One region of the Micromonospora sp. CA-246542 genome, then DNA from elsewhere that is predicted to be linked to it. Evidence: predicted binding sites of a transcription regulator. Region 1 holds the regulator's gene; the other holds the start of a gene.

Evidence for each region. The regulator HrcA, encoded in region 1, represses chaperone genes, less so after heat shock. The targets are predictions, from matches to a motif close to GGTTNGCACNCTCNNNNNGAGNGTGCNAACC.
Region 2: a site for HrcA is predicted at 3,486-3,516, ahead of groL (chaperonin GroEL). Genes of this name have one in related genera too.

What each region holds. Positions count from the first base shown of each region.
Region 1 covers NZ_CP192040.1:5,618,453-5,623,416, reverse strand. The annotation lists gene ACQP0N_RS26010 (DUF4870 domain-containing protein) at 1-558, opposite strand, end outside; gene hrcA (heat-inducible transcriptional repressor HrcA) at 772-1,794, shown strand; gene dnaJ (molecular chaperone DnaJ) at 1,868-3,016, shown strand; gene ACQP0N_RS25995 (16S rRNA (uracil(1498)-N(3))-methyltransferase) at 3,018-3,752, shown strand; gene ACQP0N_RS25990 (SDR family NAD(P)-dependent oxidoreductase) at 3,983-4,744, opposite strand; gene ACQP0N_RS25985 (histidine triad nucleotide-binding protein) at 4,838-4,964, shown strand, end outside.
Region 2 covers NZ_CP192040.1:6,551,507-6,556,470, reverse strand. The annotation lists gene paaN (phenylacetic acid degradation protein PaaN) at 1-998, shown strand, start outside; gene ACQP0N_RS30505 (N-acetyltransferase family protein) at 1,084-1,614, opposite strand; gene ACQP0N_RS30500 (cold-shock protein) at 1,899-2,102, shown strand; gene ACQP0N_RS30495 (hypothetical protein) at 2,218-3,438, shown strand; gene groL (chaperonin GroEL) at 3,711-4,964, shown strand, end outside.

The DNA of each region.
Region 1 (4,964 bases):
CACGACGCCGATGAAGCCGATGACGATGCAGGACAGCACCCAGCCGACCAGGCCGACGATCGACCAGATGAGCTGGAAGTTGAGCGCCGACACGGCGTGCGCCCGGACGGTCGGGGACTGGCTGCCCCGGGCCAGCAACGCCACCAGCGGGGCGATCCAGCCGAGCACGCCAGCGCTGATGATCATCCCGGCCGCGCCGCCGAAGTGGGCGACGAGCGCCCAGGTCTTGTCCTCGTTGTTGGCGTAACCGCCGCCGGGGCCGCCGTACGCTCCGCCGGTCGGATACCCGCCAGTCGGGCCGCCCGGCGGGGGGTAACCACCGGGCGGGGGGTAACCGCCAGGTGGGGGGTAGTCGCCCTGCGGAGGGTAGCCGCCCGACGGCGGTTGGTCACCGGTGGGCGGCGGATAGTCACCGGCTGGGGGATAGCCGCCCGGGCCGGGCGCCCCGGACAGTGGTGCGGTGGGCGGCTCGGCCGACGAGGACGAGCCGGGGAGATTCGGCTCCGGCGGGTAGTTGCCGGGGTCTCCCGCGCCGGGAGGGCGAGGTGGTTCAGTCATGGTTGTCACGGTAGGTGCCGTTGGCAACGTCGCACCAGAGCGACATCGCCCTGCCGTCCGGGCCGATCGGCCCGCGCGGGATGTCACGGGCGTTCGTTGATCATCGCGTCGGCGGGCACGCCGACGTAGACTGGCACTCGTTACAGTCGAGTGCCAGGACGGTCCGTCGGCCCGGGTGGGCCGGCGGCCGACGTGCGACAGGAGGTGCGGAGGATGGGTCTGGACGACCGGAAACTCGCCGTGCTCCGCGCCATCGTCGAGGACTACGTCTCGACCCAGGAGCCGGTCGGCAGCAAGGCGCTGGTCGAGCGGCACCAGCTCGGGGTCTCCCCGGCGACGGTCCGCAACGACATGGCCGTGCTGGAGGAGGAGGGCTACATCCGGCAGCCGCACACCAGCGCCGGCCGAGTGCCCACCGACCGTGGCTACCGGCTCTTCGTCGACCGGCTGTCCCGGGTCAAGCCGCTCAGCCCGGCCGAACGCCGGGCCATCGAGCGCTTCCTCGTCGGGGCCGTCGACCTCGACGACGTGGTCCACCGCACCGTACGGCTGCTCGCCCAGTTGACCCGCCAGGTGGCCGTGGTGCAGTACCCGAGCCTCGCCCGCTCCTCGGTGCGACACCTGGAGCTGGTGCCGATCTCCACCACCCGGCTGATGCTCGTCATGATCGCCGACACCGGCCGGGTGGAGCAGCGGCTGGTGGAGCTGCCGGGGCCGGTGCCCGCCGACGACGTCACCGACCTGCGTCGCCTGGTCAACGAGAAGCTCGCCGGCGAGCGCATGTCGGACACCCCGCCGCTGGTGCAGGCGCTGGTGGAAGAGGCGCCGGTGCAGTTACGCCCGGCCATGACCACGCTCTCCACCGTCCTGCTGGAGACGCTCGTCGAGCGGCACGAGGAACGCATCGCCCTGGCCGGCACCGCCAACCTGACCCGGGGCGGTCTGCTCGACTTCCAGGGTTCGCTGCGGCCCATCCTGGAGGCGTTGGAGGAGGAGGTCGTGCTCCTCAAGCTCATCGGCGAGACCGAGCCCAGCACGACCCGGGTGCTGATCGGCGACGAGAACGAGTTCGACAACCTGCGTGCCGCCTCGGTGGTCAGCACCGGGTACGGCCCGGGGGCCACCATCGTGGGCGGCCTGGGAGTGCTGGGGCCGACCCGGATGGACTACCCCGGCAATATCGCCATGGTGCGCGCCGTGGCACGCTACGTGGGCGAGCTGCTGGCCCAGAACTGACCAGTCAGGGCCGACGGCCGGCTGCGGCCGCCGGTCGGCGCAACGCGAGACGAACATGAGGACACGGAACGCAGTGGCCAGGGACTACTACGGCATCCTCGGTGTCAGCCGGGAAGCCTCCGATGACGAGATCAAGCGTGCCTACCGCAAGCTGGCGCGCCAGTTCCACCCGGACGTCAATCCGGACCCGGAGGCCCAGGAGAAGTTCAAGGACATCAACGCCGCGTACGAGGTCCTCTCGGACGACCGGAAGCGGCAGATCGTCGACCTGGGTGGCGACCCGCTCGCCCCCGGCGGCGGGGGCGCGGGCGGCCCGGGTGGTCCGGGGGGAGCCGGCCCGTTCGTCGGTTTCCAGGACATCATGGACGCGTTCTTCGGTGGCGCCGCGGGCGGCGCCGGCCGTGGGCCGCGTCCACGGACCCGACCGGGCGCGTACGCGATCCTGCGCCTCGAACTGGACCTGCACGAGACGGCGTTCGGCGTCGAGGCCCCGATCACCGTCGACACCGCCGTGCTCTGCACCACCTGCTCGGGCGCCGGCACCGCGGCCGGTACCCACCTGGCCACCTGTGAGGCGTGCGCCGGCCGGGGCGAGGTGCAGTCGGTGCAGCGCACCTTCCTCGGCCAGGTGGTCTCGGCCCGGCCGTGCACCGTCTGCCAGGGCTACGGCACCACCATCCCGCACCCCTGCCCGACCTGCGCCGGCGACGGCCGGGTACGCACCCGCCGGTCGCTCACCGTCAAGATCCCGGCCGGGGTCGAGGACGGCATGCGGATCCGGCTGGCCCAGCAGGGTGAGGTGGGCCCGGGCGGTGGCACCGCCGGCGACCTCTACGTCGAGATCCACGAGCGTCCGCACGACGTCTACTCCCGCAAGGGTGACGACCTGCACTGCCGCGTCACCGTGCCGATGACCGCCGCCGCGCTGGGCACCCGGCTCACCATCAAGACGCTGGACAGCGAGGAGACCGTCGACGTCAAGGCCGGCACCCAGCCGGCCAGCACGTTGCGACTGCGCGCCCGGGGCGTACCGCACCTGCGCGGCACCGGCCGGGGTGACCTCTACGTGCACCTGGACGTCCGGACGCCCACCAAGCTCGACCCCGACCAGGAGAAGATGCTGCGCGACTTCGCCAAGACCCGGGGCGAGGAGGTCGCCGAGCTGACCAAGCAGGGCGGCTTCTTCTCCCGGATGCGCGACGCGTTCAACGGGCACGCCTGAGGTGTCGGCGCCGCTGTTCCTGGTGGACGCGCTGCCCATCGGTGACGCGCTGACCCTGGACGGCCCGGAGGGGCACCACGCCGCCACCGTGCAGCGGCTGCGCGTCGGCGAGGAGTTGCTGCTCGCCGACGGTCGGGGCGGCACGGCCGCCGCCGTGGTCACCGCCGTCGGCCGGGGCAGCTTGGAGGTCGCCGTCACCTCCCGGGGGTACGCGGACGCGCCCGTACCCCGGATCGTCACCGTGCAGGGCATCGCCAAGGGCGACCGGGGCGAGCTGGCCGTGCAGGCGATGACCGAGGTCGGGGTGGACGAGATCGTGCCCTGGGCGGCGTCGCGCTCGGTGGCCCAGTGGCGCGGCGACCGGGGCGTACGCGCACGCGAGAAGTGGGTCGCCACCGCCCGCGAGGCGGCGAAACAGGCCCGTCGGCCCTGGCTGCCCGTCGTGGCCGGAGCGCCGGACGAATCCACCGCCACGGTCGCCCGCCGGATCGCCGGGGCCGCCGCCGGGTTCATCCTGCACGAGGAGGCCGAGGAGCCGTTGACCGGCGTCGACCTGCCGTCGGGCGGGGAGATCGTCCTCGTGGTCGGCCCGGAGGGCGGCATCGACCGGGCCGAGCTGACGGCCTTCCGTGAGGCCGGTGGCCGGCCGGTACGCCTCGGGCCGGAGGTGCTGCGTACCTCCACGGCCGGCGTGGCCGCGCTCAGCGTGCTCGCCACCCGCCTCGGCCGCTGGTAGTTCCACCTTCCGCCGCGGCGGGCCGCCGTGCGTGCCCGCTCGCCGTGTTCGGCCGTCGCGTTCGGTTCCCGGCAACCTCGTCGGCGTCCTTTGCTCTGCTTCAGCGGAGGCAACAGTTTCGACCCTCGAGTGTTGCCGTGATGGAAGCAGAGCAAAGGAGGCGATGAGTGGCCCGGAGGCCAGGGGCCCGAAGGCCGTGCTCGGCCGCGAGCTGCGCCGGGAGCGGGCGGTCAGCTGCGCAGGTAGGACGCGCCGTTGAGGTCGACGATCGTGCCGGAGGCCCACTCGGCCTCGGGCGAGGCCAGCCAGTGCACCGCGGCCGCGATCTCCTCCGGGCGGGCCACCCGGTCGAACGGGCTCTGCGCCCGGATCGCCGCGCCCCGCTCGCCGCGCAGGTGCTCGGTCGTCATGTCGGTCGCCACGAAACCCGGCGCCACCGTGGCGACCGTGATGCCGTACGGCGCGAGCGCCACGGCGAGGGACTGACCGAGCGCGTTCAGCCCCGCCTTGCTGGCGCCGTACGCCGGCTGCTCCGGCTCGCCCCGGAACGCGCCGCGGGAGGACACGTTGACGATCCGGCCACCCCGCTCGCGCAGGTGCTGGGCGGCGCACCAGATCACGTTCCCCGCACCGGTCAGGTTGGTCTCCAGCACCTGCCGCCAGCGAGCCTGCCACTCCTCGTACGAGGTGCCGAAGATCGGGTGCGGGACGTCCCGGTCGCCGTACGTGCCGGCGTTGTTGACCAGCACGTCCAGGCCACCGAGCTGCTCGGCGGCCCGGTCGACCATGCTGCGGACCGCGTCCGGGTCGGTGAGGTCGGCGCGGACCACCACGTGCCCCGACCCGGGCAGCCCGGCGCGTAGTGCCTCGGCCGCCTCGGCGGAGTCGCGGTGGTGGATCGCCACCCGGTCCCCACTGGCGGCGAACGCCTCCACCACCGCCCGGCCGATGCCGCGCGAGGATCCCGTCACCAGAACCGCCCGATCCGTCATGCCGGCCATCCTGCCCCAGAACCCCCAGATGAAAGGAAGGGCCCCTTCCTATACCTCAGGCGTTAGCAAGGTGCCCTTCCTTACACTGCCCCGATGGGATCCGACTGCCTGTTCTGCCGCATCGTCGCCGGGGAGATCCCGGCCACCGTGGTCCGCGAGACCGACACCACGCTCGCCTTCCGCGACATCGACCCGAAGGCGCCGGTGCACGTCCTGGTCA
Region 2 (4,964 bases), 930 kb from region 1:
CCGGCAACCCGGTGATCGTGAAGCCGCACCCGCGCGCGGTGCTGCCGCTGGCGATCACCGTGAAGTACGCCCGGGAGGTGCTGGCCGAGGCCGGCTTCGACCCGAACCTGGTCCTGCTGGCGGCCGAGGCCCCCGGTGAGAAGCTCGCCAGCGACCTGGCCCTGCACCGGGCCGTCAAGATCGTCGACTTCACCGGTTCCACCGAGTACGGCGACTGGCTGGAGACGCACGCCCGGCAGGCGTCGGTCTACACCGAGAAGGCCGGCCTGAACACGGTCGTCATCGACTCCACCGACGACTTCGCCGGTATGTGCCGCAACCTCGGGTTCACGCTGACCCTCTACAGCGGGCAGATGTGCACCGCCTCGCAGAACATCCTCATCCCGGCCGGCGGCATCGAGACCGACCAGGGGCACAAGAGCTTCGACGAGGTGGCCGGCGGGATCGCGGCGGCGATCGGCAAGCTGACCGCCGACCCGGCCCGGGGTGTCGAGCTGACCGGCGCCATCGTCAACGACGGGGTGCTGGAGCGGCTGGCCGAGGTCACCAAGGTCGGCGAGCCGGTGCTGGAGTCGCGGACGGTGGCGCACCCGTCGTACGCCGACGCGGTGGTGCGTACCCCGACGATCGTGAAGCTGACCGCGGACGACGCCCAGACGTACGGCCGGGAGTGGTTCGGGCCGATCTCCTTCGCCATCGCGACCGACTCCACCGCGCACAGCCTGGAGTTGATGCGCCGGACCATCGGCGAGAAGGGCGCGCTGACCGCCGGGGTCTACTCGACCGACGAGGCGGTGCTGGACGCCGCCGAGGCGGTCGCGGTCGAGGTCGGTGTGCACCTGTCCGGCAACCTCACCGGCGGTGTCTTCGTGAACCAGTCGGCGGCCTTCTCCGACTTCCACGGCAGCGGCGCCAACGCGGCGGCCAACTCCGCCCTGACCGACGGCGCCTACGTCGCCAACCGCTTCCGGATCGTGCAGTCCCGCCGCCACGCCTGACCTCTCGTGGTGATCAAGAGGTTCGCGTCAGAAATCACGCTGTTCTTGACGCGAACCTCTTGATCACCGAGGTCGGACGCGGGTTTTAGGCTGTTCGGCGCATTTGTAGTTCGGTTAGGGCGGGGATCGTGGGGTGGGGGACCCGTACGCCGGTGTCCTTGAAGCCGAGGCGCTGGTAGGCCCGGTAGGCGCGGTCGTTGCCGACCACCACCTCCAACAGCAGCTCCGGCCGGCCGCAGTCCCGCGACCAGGCGGCGACCCCGTCGATCAGCTCGCCGAGCAGCCCCCTGCCCCGCCAGGCCGGCGTGACGTACACGGCGTAGATCACGGTGAGGCCCGGCTCGTTCGGGGCGACCGTTCCACCGGCGTGTCCGACGAGCCGGCCGCCCGGATCCGCGACGAACTGCGCGTTGTGCGGACCGATCGAGGTGAACGCCACCCGGGCGGCGAACTCGTCGTGCGGCCGGGCCGCGGCGTCGGCCAGGGTCTCCAGGAAGGCCAACGGCGCGTCGGCGAGCATCTCCAGGCGCAGCGCCCGCATCCGGGCGGCGTCCTGCGGTCGCACCCGGTGGATCCGCGCCTGCCGCAGGGGCGTGGAGCCCGTGTCGGTGGTCATGCCCGCATGCCTACCACAGGGGCGGCCGCGCGCCGGCGACCTGTGCCGCCAGATCCCCTCCATCCGGTCCAAATACAACCATCGTCATGAATCCGACGGACCCTCGGATCGCTACGAACTATGCCCGATTTGAGGTCGTGCGCTCCCGTCACTCCTCGTGTAGCGTGCGATTTCGATCACCTCTTCCAGCGGTCGTCGTCGATCGCTGAGGTGGTGGTTCGCGGGTGTCCGGCCGTGCCGGACGTTCGGGCAGGCAACGCCGCGCAGAGTGAGGGAAGTGCACCGTGGCACAGGGTTCCGTGAAGTGGTTCAACGCCGAGAAGGGTTACGGCTTCATCGCCGTCGACGGCGGTCAGGACGTGTTCGTCCACTTCTCCGCGATCGAGATGGACGGTTACAAGGCACTCGACGACGGTCAGCGGGTCGAGTTCGAGATCGCCCAGGGCCAGAAGGGCCCGCAGGCGGAGCACGTCCGCGTCATCGGCTGACCGATCCCGATCTGCTCGCCGGTTGTCCGCTCGATCGGCTGGCGAGTCGGGGCTGCGGCGCGGACGCCGGCCCGGGAAGATCGTGAACCGTTCCAGCCGATGCTGAGGAGGGTTCATGACCGACCAGTCGCCGCCACCCGCCACGCCCTCCGGGCCGGGTGAGCCGAGCCGGCCCGACCCGACGTCACCCGGCGACGGCTCCGGGCCGTCACCGGTGCCGGGCACGCCGCCGGTCCCGGACGCCGGCCTGCCGCACTCGGGCGTGCCGCCGCAGGGCTGGGATCCCGCCCAGGGTGCGTGGAGTCAGCCCGCCGGTCCGCCACCGGGCTGGGATCCCGCCCAGGGTGCGTGGGGTCAGCCCGAGGCGCCGCCGCCGCAGGGCTGGGTGTTTCCGCCCACCGGCGGCTACCCGCCCGGGGCCGGTCCCTATGGCGGGCAGCCGTGGTATCCGGGGGCGCCGGTCGGCTGGTACCCGCCCGGTTACGGCCTCGACCCGAACGACGCCCTGGTCACCCCGCCCGGCGCCGGTATCGGCGGCTGGTTCGACCGGTTCTGGGGCGCGCTGCGTCGGGGCTGGCGGCAGTTGGTGCCGATCATGCTGCTCACCCAGGTCCTGCCGGCGGCGGTGCTCTCGGTCATCTCGTTCGGTCTGGACCCGTCGCCCGCCTGGGAGGCGCAGGCCGAGACGGACCCGTCCGCCGGGCTGCCGGACAACTTCGCCACCAGCCTGTTGACCCTCGTCGTCGTGCTGGTCGGCGGCAGCCTGCTGATCGGCCTGGTGCAGGCGCTGGGCTGGGCCGCGGGCAGTTGGGTGATCACCCAACAGGCGGCCGGCCGGCCCGCCCGGCTCGACGCGGCGCTGCGGTACGGGCTGCGCCGGGCCGTCGGCGTGTGGGGTTGGACGCTGCTGGTCAGCCTGCTCATCGGCATCGGAGTCTGTTTCTGCGTGCTGCCGGGCATCTACCTGGCCTTCGCGTTGAGCATGGCCGGTCCGGTCTACCTGTTCGAGCGGGACAACCCGATCGGCCGGTCGTTCCGGATGTTCCACGACCGGCTCGGAATGCTGCTCGGCCGGGTGGCCCTGGTGGGCGCGGCGGTGATCATCGGAACCGTGGTGCCCGGCATCCTGGAGTCCGCCGGCACCGGCGCGTTCGGCGAGGATCCGTTCGCGTCCCCGGGCCCCGCGGTCGGGGTGGTGGTGGTCATCGCCGTCACTGCGGTGCTGGCCCTGCCGGCCCACCTCGCCCAGTTGGTCGGTCTGCTGATCACGTACGCCGAGCAACGGGCTCATGAGGGGCCCGTGAACGGGGCCACACTGGCTGCGGAACTCGACTGACCGGGCTCATCGTGCTTGCACTCGGCAGGTGAGAGTGCTAAACAAGTCATTGGCACTCGCATACCGTGAGTGCCAATGGTCGGGACGGTGGGGCCTGGTTGCGCCGGTGTGGAGACACCGGGGCAGCACATGGCCGGTCGTCGCGGGCTATCCGGCCCGGCCGAAGGACGTCGTCGTCGCCAGGTGGCGACGTCCCAAGGTGCGTACACCAGGCGGCCCATCCGGGGCACACATCTCGGGTGGCCCGTGAGTGTCCAGGAGGACAACGCCGTATGGCCAAGATGATCGCGTTCGACGAAGAGGCGCGCCGCGGCCTCGAGCGGGGCATGAACCAGCTCGCCGACGCCGTAAAGGTGACCCTCGGCCCCAAGGGCCGCAACGTCGTGCTCGAGAAGAAGTGGGGTGCCCCCACCATCACCAACGATGGTGTGAGCATCGCCAAGGAGATCGAGCTCGAGGACCCGTACGAGAAGATCGGCGCCGAGCTGGTCAAGGAGGTCGCCAAGAAGACCGACGACGTCGCCGGTGACGGCACGACGACGGCGACCGTCCTGGCCCAGGCCCTGGTTCGCGAGGGCCTGCGCAACGTGGCCGCCGGTGCCAACCCGATGGCCCTGAAGCGGGGCATCGAGGCTGCGGTCGCGAGCGTCTCGGAGGAGCTGTCCAAGCTCGCCAAGGACGTCGAGACCAAGGAGCAGATCGCCTCCACCGCCTCCATCTCCGCTGGCGACAGCACCGTCGGCGAGATCATCGCCGAGGCGATGGACAAGGTCGGCAAGGAAGGCGTCATCACCGTCGAGGAGAGCAACACCTTCGGGCTGGAGCTGGAGCTCACCGAGGGTATGCGCTTCGACAAGGGCTACATCTCGGCCTACTTCATGACCGACCCGGAGCGTATGGAGGCCGTCTTCGACGACCCGTACATCCTGATCGTCAACAGCAAGATCTCGTCGGTGAAGGACCTGCTCCCGATCCTGGAGAAGGTCATGCAGGGCGGCAAGCCGCTGCTGATCATCGCCGAGGACATCGAGGGCGAGGCCCTGGCCACCCTGGTGGTCAACAAGGTCCGTGGCACCTTCAAGTCGGTCGCCGTCAAGGCGCCGGGCTTCGGTGACCGCCGCAAGGCCATGCTGGGCGACATCGCCATCCTCACCGGTGGCCAGGTCATCAGCGAGGAGGTCGGCCTCAAGCTCGACGCCGTCAGCGTCGACATGCTGGGCCGCGCCCGCAAGGTCGTCGTCACCAAGGACGAGACCACCATCGTCGACGGTGCCGGTGACGCCGAGCAGATCCAGGGCCGGGTCAACCAGATCCGGGCCGAGATCGACAAGAGCGACTCCGACTACGACCGCGAGAAGCTGCAGGAGCGGCTGGCCAAGCTGGCCGGTGGCGTTGCGGTCATCAAGGTCGGCGCGGCCACCGAGGTCGAGCTGAAGGAGCGCAAGCACCGCATCGAGGACGCCGTTCGCAACGCGAAGGCGGCCGTCGAGGAGGGCATCGTCCCGGGTGGTGGCGTCGCGCTGGTG